Regions from separate parts of the Metabacillus sp. cB07 genome, predicted to be linked through region 1. Evidence: riboswitches for the same ligand, from Rfam matches in the RefSeq annotation. Region 1 holds a riboswitch; the other holds the start of a gene.
What was found. Region 1 has a riboswitch for S-adenosylmethionine ahead of JOJ89_RS17980 (O-acetylhomoserine aminocarboxypropyltransferase/cysteine synthase family protein). Riboswitches for the same ligand answer to the same signal wherever they lie in the genome.
Positions count from the first base shown of each region.

Region 2: it holds a riboswitch for S-adenosylmethionine, as region 1 does, so the genes downstream of both, mtnW (2,3-diketo-5-methylthiopentyl-1-phosphate enolase) here and JOJ89_RS17980 (O-acetylhomoserine aminocarboxypropyltransferase/cysteine synthase family protein) in region 1, are expected to answer to the same signal.

Region 1 covers NZ_CP069296.1:3,503,897-3,511,464, forward strand. The annotation lists gene JOJ89_RS17970 (methionine ABC transporter permease) at 1-510, opposite strand, end outside; gene JOJ89_RS17975 (methionine ABC transporter ATP-binding protein) at 503-1,528, opposite strand; SAM riboswitch class I at 1,657-1,763, opposite strand; gene JOJ89_RS17980 (O-acetylhomoserine aminocarboxypropyltransferase/cysteine synthase family protein) at 1,983-3,299, opposite strand; SAM riboswitch class I at 3,368-3,479, opposite strand; gene JOJ89_RS17985 (hypothetical protein) at 3,554-3,874, opposite strand; gene JOJ89_RS17990 (thioredoxin family protein) at 4,017-4,325, opposite strand; gene JOJ89_RS17995 (toprim domain-containing protein) at 4,346-4,693, opposite strand; gene JOJ89_RS18000 (YusG family protein) at 4,825-5,067, opposite strand; gene gcvH (glycine cleavage system protein GcvH) at 5,121-5,504, opposite strand; gene JOJ89_RS18010 (arsenate reductase family protein) at 5,566-5,928, opposite strand; gene JOJ89_RS18015 (acyl-CoA dehydrogenase family protein) at 6,098-7,568, opposite strand, start outside.
Region 2 covers NZ_CP069296.1:1,500,467-1,508,034, forward strand. The annotation lists gene JOJ89_RS07495 (carbon-nitrogen family hydrolase) at 78-866, opposite strand; gene JOJ89_RS07500 (pyridoxal phosphate-dependent aminotransferase) at 968-2,158, shown strand; SAM riboswitch class I at 2,212-2,319, shown strand; gene mtnW (2,3-diketo-5-methylthiopentyl-1-phosphate enolase) at 2,400-3,638, shown strand; gene JOJ89_RS07510 (2-hydroxy-3-keto-5-methylthiopentenyl-1-phosphate phosphatase) at 3,635-4,297, shown strand; gene JOJ89_RS07515 (methylthioribulose 1-phosphate dehydratase) at 4,294-4,926, shown strand; gene JOJ89_RS07520 (1,2-dihydroxy-3-keto-5-methylthiopentene dioxygenase) at 4,952-5,485, shown strand; gene cbpA (cyclic di-AMP binding protein CbpA) at 5,612-6,265, shown strand; gene JOJ89_RS07530 (aspartyl-phosphate phosphatase Spo0E family protein) at 6,519-6,767, shown strand; gene JOJ89_RS07535 (ZIP family metal transporter) at 6,818-7,552, opposite strand.

The DNA.
Region 1 (7,568 bases):
TGCACCAACTACCCCAGCCATGGCTGTGTAGCCCACAAGAGCGATAGCCGTTACTGTAATGCCGGAGATTAAAGCAGGTGATGATTCAGGAATCAGGACCTTCCAGATAATCGTAGATGTTTTAGCACCCATTGATCTGGCCGCTTCAATGACTCCTTTATCAATTTCACGGAGTGCAATTTCAACCATTCGGGCATAAAACGGAGCAGCTCCGATGATTAATGCCGGCAGTGCCGCCTTTGCACCAAGGAACGTGTCAAGAATGGCCTTGGTAAAAGGAATCAGCAAAATGATCAGCAGGATAAACGGAATCGATCTAAAAATGTTTACAAATGCAGATATGATGACATTAACCGGCTTGTTTTCCCAAATACCGCCTCTGGATGTAAGGAAGAGCAGCAATCCGAGGATGATGCCCAGCACGAATGTCGCTGCCACGGAAAAGGCAGTCATGAACAAGGTTTCACTGGTTGCTTCCCAAACGTTTTCCCATCTCACGTTTTCAAACATTTGAAATCACCTCCGCCTCGACCTCTTGGCTGCGGATGTAGGCCATCGCTCTTTCAAGCTCAGCCTGTTCGCCGTCCATGTGGATAAACAGTGTACCGTAAGATCCGCTTTGAGTCTGCGAAATTTTCCCCTGAAGAATGTTCACCTGAATCGGATGGTTCCGGATCAGGTTCGTAATAAGGGGATTTTCAGTTGAGTCACCTACAAATGTCAGCTGAATAACCATGCCCTGCTTATATTTCTCAAGGATCAGCTCCATTGTTTCCTGCGTGTCGTCCGGCTCTGTAATTTGTTTCACAAAGCGCTTTGTGATGGCCTGCTGAGGCCTTCTGAATACGTCTAGCACTTCACCCTGCTCGACAATTTTTCCGCTTTCCATCACTGCCACACGGTGGCAGATTTTTCGGATAACATGCATTTCGTGGGTAATCAGAACAATCGTCAGTCCTAACCGTTCGTTAATGTCAACAAGCAGGTCAAGAATGGAATCGGTTGTCTGCGGGTCAAGTGCTGATGTTGCCTCGTCACATAGCAGGACTTTTGGATTGTTGGCAAGGGCTCTCGCAATTCCGACCCTCTGCTTTTGCCCTCCGCTCAGCTGGGAAGGATAGGAGTCTTCCCGGCCTTCGAGCCCGACAAGCTTGATCAGCTCTTCTACCCGTTTAGCCCGCTGCTCGCTTTTTATCCCGGCAATCTCAAGCGGAAACGCAATATTTTCACGGACAGTTCTTGACCAAAGCAAATTGAAATGCTGGAAAATCATGCTGATTTCCTGCCGCGCTTTTCTAAGATCGCTGCCGCTGATTTTATCGATGCCCTGGCCTGCCACCTGAATGGAGCCTTCCGTTGGTTTTTCAAGTCCGTTCAGCAGGCGGATAAGTGAACTTTTCCCGGCGCCGCTATAACCGATAATTCCGAAAATTTCACCTTTGTTTATGTCCAGATTGACGGAATCAACAGCCGTGACACGGCCATTCTTCGTCTGAAAGACTTTTCGCACGTCCTTTAGCGTAATCATGAATTCACCTTCTTCCAAAATTCCACTCACTAACATTTTGCTCTATATGGCATTGCTTCATGTTTTTTCTGAAAACAAAAATGCCTTTCTGCAGAAATGAGCAGAAAGGCATATGTGAAAAAACCTTTCTCTCATCTTTCAAAGCTGCAAGCTTTGAGTGAATTGGCACCTTTTCAACAATGTTGACGGTTGCCGGGCTTCATAGGGCACTTCCCTCCACCTCTCTGGATAAGAGACTAACATTTATTAAATTGACTGTATATTTAGTGAGTTTATAGTACGAGAGTGATTCTATCATGCAACAAAAGTACGTGTCAAGAACAAAAGCGCAAGCGCCTTGGTCAGATCCGATAGGCAGATAAGAATCCGGCGAAAAAGTCCGGGTTTGACTTTTTTGACGGATTTGTTCTGACAGAGGATTTAGGCGCTGGAGCTGGACGAGGATAACCTTGTCTTATCGTGCCGTCGATTCTGTCAGTGACCTTACGCCGACAGCCTTCTCAATTGCCTGCTCCAAGTCTTCGAGAAGGTCGTCTATATGTTCAATTCCAACAGAGAGCCTGATTAAATCCTCCGTTACGCCTGATTTTCTTAAGCCCTCAGCGTCAAGCTGCTGGTGTGTCGTGCTGGCAGGATGGATGATGAGGCTCTTTGCATCCCCTACATTCGCAACGTGTGACCACAGCTCTGCAGAGTTGATCACTTTAGCCCCTGCTTCGCGTCCGCCTTCAATGCCGAATACGACAACTGCGCCTGCTCCCTCAGGCAAGTATTTCTCAGCAAGAGCCTGGTCCGGATGCTTTGAATCTTCAGGATAAAGAACCCATTTCACTGCAGGATGTCCGTTCAGATAGTCTACAACCTTCCTCGTATTCGAGATATGCTCTTTCATTCTGACGTGCAGCGTTTCAAGACCGAGGTTAAATTGAAAAGCATTAAACGGGCTTAGAGCAGGCCCAAGATCCCTCAGCAGCTGCACCCTCGCTTTTACAATATAAGCTGCTTCCGGAAGGGCTTCCGCATAAACCAGGTTATGATAGCTTGGATCAGGTGTGGTGAAACCTGGGAATTTTCTGCTGTTCCAGTCGAATTTCCCTCCATCTACAATGATGCCGCCAAGCGTTGTGCCATTTCCAAGCAGCCACTTTGTCGCAGAATGAACAACGATATCAGCACCGTGTTCAAGGGGACGGCACAAATACGGCGTGGCGAATGTGTTATCTACAATCAGCGGAATGCCGGCCTCATGAGCAATTTTTGCAACAGCTTCGATATCAAGCACTTGAAGACTCGGGTTGCCGATTGTCTCGGCAAAAATGGCTTTCGTTTTTTCTGTGATCGCGCTTCTGAAATTTTCTGGGTTCTCCGGATTAACAAATGTGGTTTCAATGCCGTATTTTGGCAAAGTTGTCTGGAAAAGATTATAGGTCCCCCCGTAGAGACTGGACGCAGACACGATTTCATCGCCGGCACCGGCAATGTTCAGAATCGAAAGGGTGATGGCAGCCATACCGCTTGCTACTGCAAGACTTCCGACACCGCCTTCTAGTTCAGCAATGCGCTCCTCAAGGACGGAGGAAGTCGGATTATGTATACGAGTGTAAATGTACCCCTGTTCTTTTAATGCAAATAAGTTTGAAGCGTGCTCAGTGTCATTGAAAACGTATGCATTAGACTGGTAAATCGGAACAGATCTGGCACCTGTTCCAGGATCAGGCTTAAGCCCTCCATGAATGTTGACGGTCTCCAAACGGTACTTTTTTTGAGTCATGATCCATTTCTCCTCCCAAGTTTCAAAAAATAAAAAGCCCCTTCAAAGAAGAGGCGCGCATCCCGGTCTTCTTATCTTTCAGAGCATATGCACTCTGCTGGAATTGGCACCGTGATTCACTCTCTATAACCGGTTGCCGGGCTTCACAGGGCCAGGCCCCTCCACCGCTCTTGATAAGATATCTTATTATTTCTGTTGGAATTGTATCATTTTAGTTTGTCTCAAGTCAATTATTTGTTTGAATTTTTAGAATATTATTTGCAGAGTTGAATGAGTGACTCTATCCGAAGTATATTTCTGAATGATCCTTTTGCCTCCATAGCACCAAGTTTTACAAGCTGCAAAAGCCTGATCGGCGAATGAAAGCAATCTTGAAAATGCTTTTCTTCCCCTATAATCTGCACATGAAAGAATTCATCAACACTGGTTATATGGCAGTTGCCTTTTTGCAAAACCAGGGTTGATTTTTTGTTGATATTTTTAACAAAAAACTCAATTCTCAAGTTTTCATTTGGAAGCAGCGGCTGAATAAAGTGGGCGTTATTCATTTTTTCGGCAAAAAAGTCCAGATCCATCGTTTCTCCCCATTTCCGTGCAAGTGGTTAAGGGAGAAATTCTAGTTTTCCGTACTTTTCCCTTTAAGAAAGCTTCGACATATTCCTTCCCGCAGATAGACAAGATTCTATTTCCCAAGAAATATGTCAAATGCCGCCCTCATCAGGCGGCATGTTTTTTTAATATGTGATAGAGATGTTCGACAGAATGAAAGGCATACGTTTTGCTGATTACTCTTCCATTTTCAAAAATAAGCAGGCAAGGGACACTTTCAATTTCCCAGACTGACGCCTGTTTCGGAAGATAATTCAGGTTGGCCATATTTATTTCAAGGGCAGGCAGCATCGCCTCAACGACTGTCATCATTTTTTTAGCAAGCTGACATGTGCCGCAAAAAGGTGTATAGAGATAAAGAATGGCTTTTTCCTTGTCTGCGAGTCTGCTTACCTGCTCTTCATTGCATTCGATCATCGGCTTTTCAGCAGCTCCCTTTATAAAAATTTAGCATGTACATCAATGTTTGCACTCAGCAGCACAGCTGCGACGTGCTGATCCGGCGCGGTGGCAACTTCCCTGTACATTTTGTCGATAAACAAATGCGCAGCCTCGGGAAATTCGCGTTTAAACTGTTTTCTCAGGCGATCCCCGGAATCGTCAGAATCCACAAGCACATATACATCGCGGCTGAACAGTTCATCCACCATTTCATCAAGCCGTGTCAGACTGATCGTGCCGTTTGTACAAATGATTTCTACCGGTTCATTGACAACATTCAATACTTTACGCTTATCAGATGTTCCTTCAACTATTATGACTTTTTCAACCTCAATTGCAGACATCGCCATCACCTATTCAGTTAGAGTATATGTTATCTATAACCTATTCGAAATGCATGAGGTTGTTTCCTTCTGACCTTTAAAACAGGCCGTCACAACAGGAAAAGGCAGTGGAACATTCCACTGCCAAGTCATCAGCACCAGCCGTTTTCTTCGTCACAATCGACATACTTCTCATCTTGTTTAGATAGAACGTCTGCATACTGAAAAAAGGAATGATTTTCTTCTTCATATCCATTTTTCAACGACACCCGGCCGTCCGGTCCAAGTGACATCGAACCGATTTGCTCTTTTTCAAAAAACAGATTCATCTGTCCGCCTTCAAACCTGCCGGTAACGCGATCCGTAATATCCAGCCGCTTCTTTTCAAATGACATGCTGAAACACCCTCCTTTTTACTGTTTAGGGTGTCCAGAAGGCAGATTGATTATCAGTCTTCGTTTGTCATTTCTTCGTATTGCTCAGCAGTCATCAGGCTGTCAACATCACCTGCATTGCTTGGCTCGATGACAATCATCCAGGCTTTTTCATATGGAGACTCGTTGACAAATTCAGGGCTGTCATCAAGGTCTTCATTAATTTCAACAACCGTACCACTGATTGGAGCATACAGCTCAGATACTGTTTTTACAGACTCAACGCTGCCGAATGGCTCGTCTGCTTTAATTTCGTCGCCTACTTCAGGAAGTTCAACAAACACAATATCTCCAAGCTCTGATTGTGCAAAGTCCGTAATCCCGATGCGTACTTTATCGCCTTCAACTTTTACCCACTCGTGTTCTTCAGAGTAGCGAAGTTCTTTTGGTGTGTTCATGTTTTCTACCTCCAACTGATTATCGTGTTTTATTTGTAAAAAGACTAAAAGTGTAAGTCTTCTACTTCCCTAGCCAGGTTTCTTTAAATTGATCTTCTTTAAATCCGGCAGTTGTCTTGTTTCCGTCTGTTGTCAGCGGACGTTTAATAAGCATGCCGTCTGATGCCAAAAGCGTAAGAAGCTCATCTTCTGACATGGAGGATATTTTATCCTTCAGGCCAAGTTCACGGTATTTTTGACCGCTTGTGTTAAAGAATTTTTTGATTTCCAGACCGCTTGAATCAAGCATGGTTTTCAGCTCTTCTTTTGACGGCGAATTTTCGACAATATGTATTTCTTCTGCCTGCAAATGGTGATCTTCTAACCACTTTTTTGCTTTCCGGCATGTCCCGCATTTCGGATACCAGTAAAATTTAAGCGCCACTCTTTTCACCACCTGCAACCGTAATTGAACATCATTATTTTACCACATTCTTTTTGACAAGCATAATGACAAGCATCGTCATTCTGCCATCTATTATCTTAGCCTTTTTTCAGCAAAAAACATCAAAAAGGCCTTTTCTTTTGAAAAAGGCCTTTTTGAAAGGTGTTTATTACGCGCGGTATCCGTTCTCTTCGATCAGTGCAGCTGCGATTTCACGCTTTTTGGCAATCACATTGATTGGCGTGTGGCGAGTGAATTTTCTTAATGCAGAGATCATCATGCGGAGAGTGTCTCCCTGTTCAATCGCAACAAGAGATTCCTTTGCATGTGCTTCAATTTCGTTGAATGCTTCCTGGCAATACACTTGTGTGTAAAGAAGTTTTTGAGCACTCTTAGCTTCACCATACTTGTTAATTGCCTTTTCCGTGCGGAGGATGGCAGATTCCATAGCGTATACATTGCTCACGATATCAGCAATGTTCACTAAAACTTCCTGTTCCTTCTGCAGGGACTTGCCGTATTTCTGAGCAGCAAGTCCGGCAATCATTAGACCGATTTTCTTTGCATTTTTCAAAAGGTGCTTTTCCTGCTCAAGAACGCCGTCTCCCGGTTCTTCAGGCATAAGCATCATTAGCTCTTCCTGAAGAGCCTGTGCTTTTTGAAGTAGCGGCAGTTCACCCTTCATTGCTTTTCTTAAAAATGTGCCAGGAACGAGAAGACGGTTGATTTCATTCGTTCCTTCAAAAATACGGTTAATACGTGAGTCGCGGTATGCTCTTTCTACTTCGTACTCAGCCATGAAGCCGTATCCGCCGTGAATCTGAACGCCTTCATCAACGACATAGTCAAGTGTTTCAGAACCGAGGACTTTGTTCAGTGAACACTCGATTGCGTATTCTGCAATAGATGCCGCAACTTCTTTTCCGTCCTTGACTTCTTCAGGAGTCAGGCGGCTCATGCGGTCTTCAAATAATCCAACTGTACGGTAAACTGAGCTTTCCATTGCATATGTTTTTGAAGCCATGTTTGCCAGTTTTTCCTGGATGAGCGAGAAGCTGCTGATTGGCGTTTTGAACTGCTGGCGCTGATTGGCATATTCAACAGATACGTCGATAATGCGTTTTGATCCGCCGATCGTTCCGACAGCAAGCTTATAGCGTCCGATATTTAGAATGTTAAAGGCAATAACGTGGCCTTTTCCAAGATCTCCAAGAAGATTTTCTTTAGGAACAAGCGCATCTTCTAAAATAAGTGTTCTTGTAGATGAACCTTTGATTCCCATTTTCTTTTCTTCCGGACCGGTTGAAACCCCAGGATATTCTTTTTCTACGATAAACGCTGAGAAATGCTCTCCGTCAACCTTTGCATAGACAACGAACACGTCTGCAAAGCCGGAGTTTGTGATCCACTGTTTTTCGCCGTTCAATACATAATGCGTGCCTTCTGCATTAAGCTTTGCCGTCGTTCTGGCACCAAGGGCATCTGAGCCTGATCCTGGTTCAGTCAGTGCATAGGCTGCAATGCGCTGTCCTGATGCAAGGTCTGGAAGGTACTGCTGCTTTTGCTCTTCGCTTCCGAAAAGAACGATTGGCAGAGACCCGATACCGACATGCGCACCGTATGAAAGAGAGAAGCTTCCT
Region 2 (7,568 bases), 2.0 Mb from region 1:
AAATAATTCACAATTGATCACTTGTTCTGAATGTTAACAGGTTTTAAAGAAAAATGTCAATGCTTTTTTTTAGAAAGTTACAAATAAAAATGCGGAAGTCTGTCTTCAAAAACGGGAATTTGCTTTCGGATTTCTTTTACCTTTTCCAGGTCGATTTCTGCTGTAAGAACGGCTTCCTCTGTCCCTGCTTCAGCAAGAATTTCTCCCCATGGATCAATGATCATGGAATGGCCGGCAAATACATTTTTCGGATCAGCACCGGACCTGTTGCACGCCACAACATAGCACTGATTTTCAATCGCGCGGCTGATCAGCATGGTTTTCCAGTGATGAAGTCTCGGAAGCGGCCACTCTGCGACAACGAACAGGATCTCAGCTCCATTAACGGTATGAGCGCGGATCCATTCTGGAAAACGAATGTCATAGCAAATGACTCCGGCACTTTGAATTCCTTCAAGCTTAAAAAGCCCTTTTTCTGTGCCGCCATTTAGATATAAGTGTTCATCCATCAGTTTGAAAAGGTGCAATTTGCTGTATTCGTGCAAGAGTTCACCCTGTCTGTCAAACACGTACATGGTGTTCGTTACCCCTGCCTCTGTCCTTTTAGCCACAGACCCTGCTATGATATTAACCGAGCAGTTTTTTGAAAGTCCGCTCATCAGAGAGGGGGTGCGTTTTCCTTCATCATCTGCGAGCACATCAAGACGTGTCAGGTCATATCCGGTCGTCCATAACTCCGGCAGTACAATCACATCAGGTTTGTCGCTAAGCATGATGGATTTCATCTTTTCTTCCACTGCTGCAATGTTTTCGTCCGGTTTTCCGAAAGCAATGTCTGTCTGAAGGCAGGCGATTTTAAGTTTCATATGCGTCATCTCCGCTAAAAAATATTTTCCTTTACAAGCTGACTATAACAATATATGATTTTTCACTAGAATTTCAAGAATTTTCATAAGAAGGTGCAAAGATGAAAAAGTTCGAGCAATCAGCGCTATTAAATAATCTTCCAAAACAATTTTTTGCAGGTCTCGTTGCAAAAGTTAACACAAGTATTGAGGCCGGACATGATGTCATTAATCTTGGCCAGGGGAATCCGGATCAGCCGACGCCGCCTCATATTGTAAAAGCCCTGCAGGAAGCAGCAGGCAAACCGGACTATCACAAATATTCCCCGTTCAGAGGACAGCGTTTTTTGAAAACGGCGATAACAGAATTTTATCAAAGGGAATATGGCGTTACACTGGATCCTGACACAGAAGTGGCGATTCTATTTGGGGGAAAGGCAGGTCTTGTCGAAATTCCGCAGTGTCTCCTTAATCCCGGTGAGACGGTTCTTGTTCCCGACCCGGGCTATCCCGATTATTGGTCAGGCGTAGAGCTTGCGAGGGCCCGTATGGAATATATGCCTCTTTTGAAGGAAAATGAGTTTTTGCCTGACTATTCCAAGCTCTCTGAAAAAGCGAAGGCGGATGCTAAGCTCATGTTTTTAAACTATCCGAACAACCCTACAGGGGCAGTTGCAAGCCGGAGCTTTTTCGATGACACGGTTGCGTTTGCTGAAGAAAATGACATTTGCGTCGTGCATGATTTTGCCTATGGAGCAATTGGCTTTGACGGCAAAAAGCCGGTCAGCTTTCTTGAATCCGAGGGAGCAAAAGAGACTGGAATTGAAATTTATACGCTGTCTAAGACGTATAATATGGCAGGGTGGAGGATCGGGTTTGCAGTCGGCAATAAAAGCGTCATAGAGTCGATTAATCTTTTCCAGGATCACATGTTTGTCAGTGTGTTCAGCGGAATACAGGAAGCAGCAGCTGCTGCTCTTCTTGCCCCGCAGGATTGCGTCAGCGAGCTTGTCGCACGCTATGAAAGCAGGCGTGCGGCGTTTATAGACGCACTGAACGGCACCGGCTGGAAAGTGGAGGCTCCTCCGGGATCATTCTTTGCTTGGCTGCCTGTACCCGGGGGATTCACATCGGAATCATTCGCTGACTATCTGCTGGAACACGCTCATGTTTGCGTGGCGCCGGGCATTGGATTCGGGACGTTCGGTGAGGGGTATGTCCGTGCGGGACTTTTAACCTCTGAAGAGAGATTGAGAGAAGCAGCTGAAAGAATAAAATCTTTAAATCTCTTTTCACAGTCAGTTGACAGCTGAGGGAAAAGCTGTCATAATCCAAATTAATTTCAGGTTATTCAGAACATATACAATTCTTATCAAGAGCAGGTGGAGGGACTGGCCCGATGAAGCCCGGCAACCGACTTAAACGATGTTTAAGCACGGTGCTAAATCTTGCAGCAATTGCTGGCAGATAAGGATCTTACCCATTTCAGATAAGGTCTCTTCCGTCAGCGGAGGGGACCTTTTTTATTTTCTAATTCGAAAGGCAGGCATAATCATGAGCGGCGTTACAGCAACTTATCTCATCTATGATCAGAGCAGCATCCAAAAAAAAGCAGAAGGAATCGCCATAGGCCTTACGGTCGGCTCATGGACGGACCTTCCGGAGCTTACACAGCAGCAGCTGAAACAGCACAAGGGCCAAGTTGTATCAGTTGAAGAAACGGATGCTGAAGAACGCATTTCGGAGTTTCTCGGAAAAAAAGTGAAAAAAGGAATTGTAAAAATATTTTATCCTGGTCTTAATTACTCTCATGACCTTCCTGCAGTCCTTACGACGGTTTTCGGAAAGCTTTCCCTTGACGGCGAAGTGAAACTGCTTGATTTGGAGTTTACAGGAGATCTTCTTTCTTCCTTTCAGGGACCTGCATTTGGCATAAGCGGGATCAGGGAAAAGCTTGGAGTCTATAACCGGCCTCTTCTCATGAGCATTTTCAAAGGAGTCATTGGACGTGATCTCGCGTTTTTAAAAGAACAGCTCAGGCATCAGGTACTTGGCGGCGTTGACCTTGTAAAGGATGACGAAATCCTGTTTGACAATCCTCTGACTCCGTTTGAGCAAAGAATTACAGCAGGAAAAGAAGTGCTTGGCAGCGTGTATGAGGAGACCGGCCATAAAGCTATGTATGCTGTTAATTTAACTGGAAAGACCTTCAGCCTCAAAGAGAAGGCGAGACGCGCTGCAGAGCTCGGGGCGGACGCCCTGCTGTTTAATGTTTTCGCTTATGGTCTTGACGTTTTGCAGGAGCTTGCAGAAGACAGGGAGATTCATGTCCCGATCATGGCGCACCCTGCTGTAAGCGGAGCCTTGTCTTCTTCCGCCCTATACGGGATTTCGCACTCTCTGCTGCTTGGAAAGCTGCTGCGGCAATGCGGTGCGGACTTTTCCCTCTTCCCGTCGCCATACGGCAGTGTGGCACTTGAAAGGGATGCGGCACTGTCCATCGGTGCAGCGTGCAAAGAGACTTCCGGCATAAAAGAAACGTTTCCGGTTCCATCAGCTGGAATTCATCCGGGCCTTGTTCCTGTTCTTATCCAGGATTTCGGCATCGACAGCGTCATTAATGCCGGCGGAGGCGTACACGGGCATCCAAACGGCGCGCAGGCGGGCGGAAGAGCTTTCCGCTCTGCAATCGATGCTGTACTTGAAGGCATCTCATTATCTGAAAAAGCTAAAAGCGAACGCGACCTACAGCTTGCGCTTGATCTTTGGGGTCAGGTGGAGGCGGGCCGATGAGCAAACCGGTTATTATCTGTGATTTTGACGGCACCATTACAAACAATGACAATATTATCGCGCTCATGAAACGATTCGCTCCTCCTGAGTGGAACACTTTAAAAGATGATGTTTTAAGCCAGCGCATTTCAGTCCGTGAAGGCGTCGGAAGGATGTTTGAGCTGATCCCTTCAAAACTCAAGGCGGATATGATTCAGCACCTGCTGTTCACCGCACAGATCCGGGACGGATTCAGTGACTTTGTTCAGTTTGCAAAAGATCATGAAATACCGCTGTACATTGTGAGCGGAGGAATTGATTTTTTCGTTTATCCGCTGTTAAACGGGCTTGTAGAACATGACCGTGTCTACTGCAACGAATCAGATTTCAGCGGGGAATTTGTTCAAATCCTCTGGCCGAACTCATGTGATGACAGGTGCACAAATGACTGCGGATGCTGCAAGCCGAGCATCATCAGAAAGCTTGCTTCCTCTGATCAGGAGGTCATTGTAATCGGAGATTCGGTGACAGATCTTGAAGCGGCAAAGCTTGCAGATTTTGTGTTTGCCCGGGATTATCTTCTTGAAAAATGTGAAACTCTTCAGCTGCGGCATCAGGCATTTTCAACTTTTTATGACGTGATTGAAGGGCTGAAGAAAAGGCAGGAGGCGGCAGTATGAGCTTATATAAACAGCGCTGGAGTGAGCTTGCAGCTGTGAAAAGGGAACTTGCTGAACGGGACTGGTTTCCGGGAACAAGCGGAAATCTTGCGATAAAAGTTCATTCAGATCCGCTCTCATTTCTGGTCACATCAAGCGGAAAAGACAAGAGACTCCAAACAGATGAAGATTTTCTGCTTGTGGACGGTGCTGGAACACCCCTTGAAGATACAGCACAAAGACCTTCAGCAGAAACCCTTCTGCACGTAGAAATCTATAAGCGGACCAGTGCCGGCTGCAGCCTCCATGTCCACACTGTAGACAATAATGTGATCTCTGAATTGTATGGCGATGAAGGCGGAATCACCTTCAAAGGGCAGGAGATCATTAAAGCTTTCGGGCTGTGGGAGGAGGATGCCGAATGGCATATTCCGATTATTGAAAACCCTGCGGACATTCCTGCTCTTGCTGCTGACTTCGGCAGACATGTCAAAGGCAGCTCTGGTGCCGTTCTTATCCGGAACCACGGCATTACGGTTTGGGGAAAAGACGCGTTTGAAGCCAAAAAAGTGCTGGAAGCGTGCGAATTTTTATTTTCCTATCAAGTGAAACTGCTTGCTCTTAAACAGGCAAAATCGCTCGTGCGATAAATTTACCATACAGGAGGAATGAAGGATGGCGACAATCCGTTTTCAAGAAACGAATGAAAGATTAACAGATCAAAAGGAAGTTTCAGCATTTCTTAATGCGCAGGAGGTCATTTATGAGCAATGGGATATTGAGAAGCTGCCGGAGGCATTGAGAGAAAACTACAGCCTTTCTGATGAACAGAAAGAAGAAATTCTTCAGGTGTTCACAAATGAAATTGCGGATATCTCGGAACGCCGCGGCTACAAGGCACAGGACGTTATTTCTTTGTCTGAAAGCACGCCGAATCTTGAACAGCTTCTTCAAAATTTCCAGAAGGAGCACCATCATACAGATGATGAAGTCCGCTTTATTGTCAGCGGCCACGGTATTTTTATTATCCAGGCAAAAGACGGCTCATTTTTCGACGTTGAACTGAATCCCGGCGACCTGATCTCTGTTCCTCCGAACATCCGCCACTACTTTACGCTTCAGGAAGACCGCAAAGTAGTAGCAGTCCGCATTTTTGTAACGACTGAAGGATGGGTGCCTATCTACGAAAAAGAACAGCAGCAGGCTTAAACAGTCTTAATCCCCCCTTCATTTTCAGGAAGGGGGTTTCTTGTGGGCTTAATAATTAGAATTTTCTTTACTCTTGTCCTGTTCTATGGTAAATTTTCAACAATATAAGAGGGGAGGAATGTCCGCATGAAAATTCGCTACAATTTTGTAAAAAAAGAAGATGTCAGGTACTGCAAGGCGGAGAGTACTGTAAAAGAAGCTTACGAATTGCTGAAAGAATCAGGTTACCGCAGCATTCCTGTTCTGAAAGACAACGGGACAGTTTTTGCAGGTTTGATCTATAAAGTTGATTTGCTCGATTATTATGTAGAAAAGCAGGGCAAGGATGAGGATTCAATTCAATCTTTGATTGTAGATAAGGATGCATTTGTTTACGAGGAGGATTCGTTTTTTAAAACGTTTCTGACAATCAGAAGGCTTCCATTTTTAGCTGTTCTGAATGAAAAAGATGAATTTTCCGGAATTATTACACATGGTAACATTATGGATGTCCTTGAAGATTCATTCGGCATGAAAACAGGAGGATATATCCTGACTGTCGGCACTAAGGAACACAAGGGTGCCATCAAGGAACTTGTTTCTGCGATCAAAGATGTAAATATTGAAGGGCTGCTCACTCTGGATAATGGTGATACATATTTAAGACGGATCATCGTCAATCTGTCCCATGATATTTCAGAAAAAAAGCTTCATAAAATCATTAAAAAACTCGAAGAAAAAGATTTCAGAGTGACCGCGGTGGATGATGTAAACAAAAGTGATAAAGTACTGATAAAATAACTGCTGAACCGGTAAATCCGGTTCTTTTTTATTATAAAAAAAGTTGGAAATATAGGTTTTAATGTGGGGGAATATGGGAAAAGAAAGGAAAACGAGTCGGTTCATACAAGTGTGTTAACAGAATTGTCAAAAAGTCCTGTAAAAAAGCTGTCGGATTTTGCTAATCTATTTACAAGTTTAGAAGTATCTGTAATAATTTACTTGAATATTTATTCCCATTACAGATATTTTTGGATGAGGCGGAGGGAAGAAAATGTCAACTGTATCAGATAAGACCCAGCTGCTTGAGAGCATCGATACAAAAAGGAAAGAAATGATGGACTCTGCAAGGGCCGGAGGATATACGAGCAGCGAGGCCGTGAAGTGCAGCCAGGAACTGGACATGCTGTTAAACCAATACCAGCAGATTGTTTTTGAAGAAGAAAACCGGACAACCCCCCCTTTTATGCGGTTTATTCATTCTATGAAAAAATGGACAGATCGGGAAGGACTTACTATATAGAACCAAAAACGGCAGAGCTCGCAGCTCAGCCGTTTTTATTTTCGCTTTATTTAGCCGAAGGTCTCAATGAGCAGAATCATGAACAATATTCCTAGAATGAAGGAGTAGGTTGCATTCCGTTCATTTCCGTCCCCGTGGCTTTCAGGAATCAGCTCTTTATAAATAATGAACAGCATGGCCCCGGCTGCAAAGGACAGGCCGTAAGGAACGAGATTGTCCGCGAATGACGTCAAATAAAATCCCAGAAGCGAAGTTATGATCTCAACTGCGCCTGTCATAGTTGCAATGATCAGAGCTTTAAATTTGCCGATGTTCTGATTAAAAAGGAATAAGGCGACGAGAAATCCTTCAGGAGCGTTCTGCAGACCAATGGCGAAAGCAATCAGATTTCCTGTCTCTGACTGCTCTGATGCATAGCTGACACCTACAGAAAGTCCTTCCGGCAGATTATGCATCGTGATCGCAGCGATAATCAGGAACGCCTTTTCGTCAAATTGTATGCCGTATTTTGAATGCTCAAGGTCTATATGGGGGATTTTTTTTTCAAGTGTCGTCAGCACCAAAACACCGAGAAAGAGTCCGGCAAAGACCTCAAGAAACCCTCCCTGATTCAGCGCTTCAGGAAGCAGGCTCATCATGGATGCAGCCATCATGATGCCTGCGGTGAAAGCAAGCAGAATATCTCTCCACCTGTGTGTAATCGTATTTTGCAGGAACAGGATAGGAAGAGCCCCGAGTCCTGTAGCAAGGGCAGACAGTGTGCTGCCGAGTAAAACTTCTGTCATGTTACTGCTCCTTTTT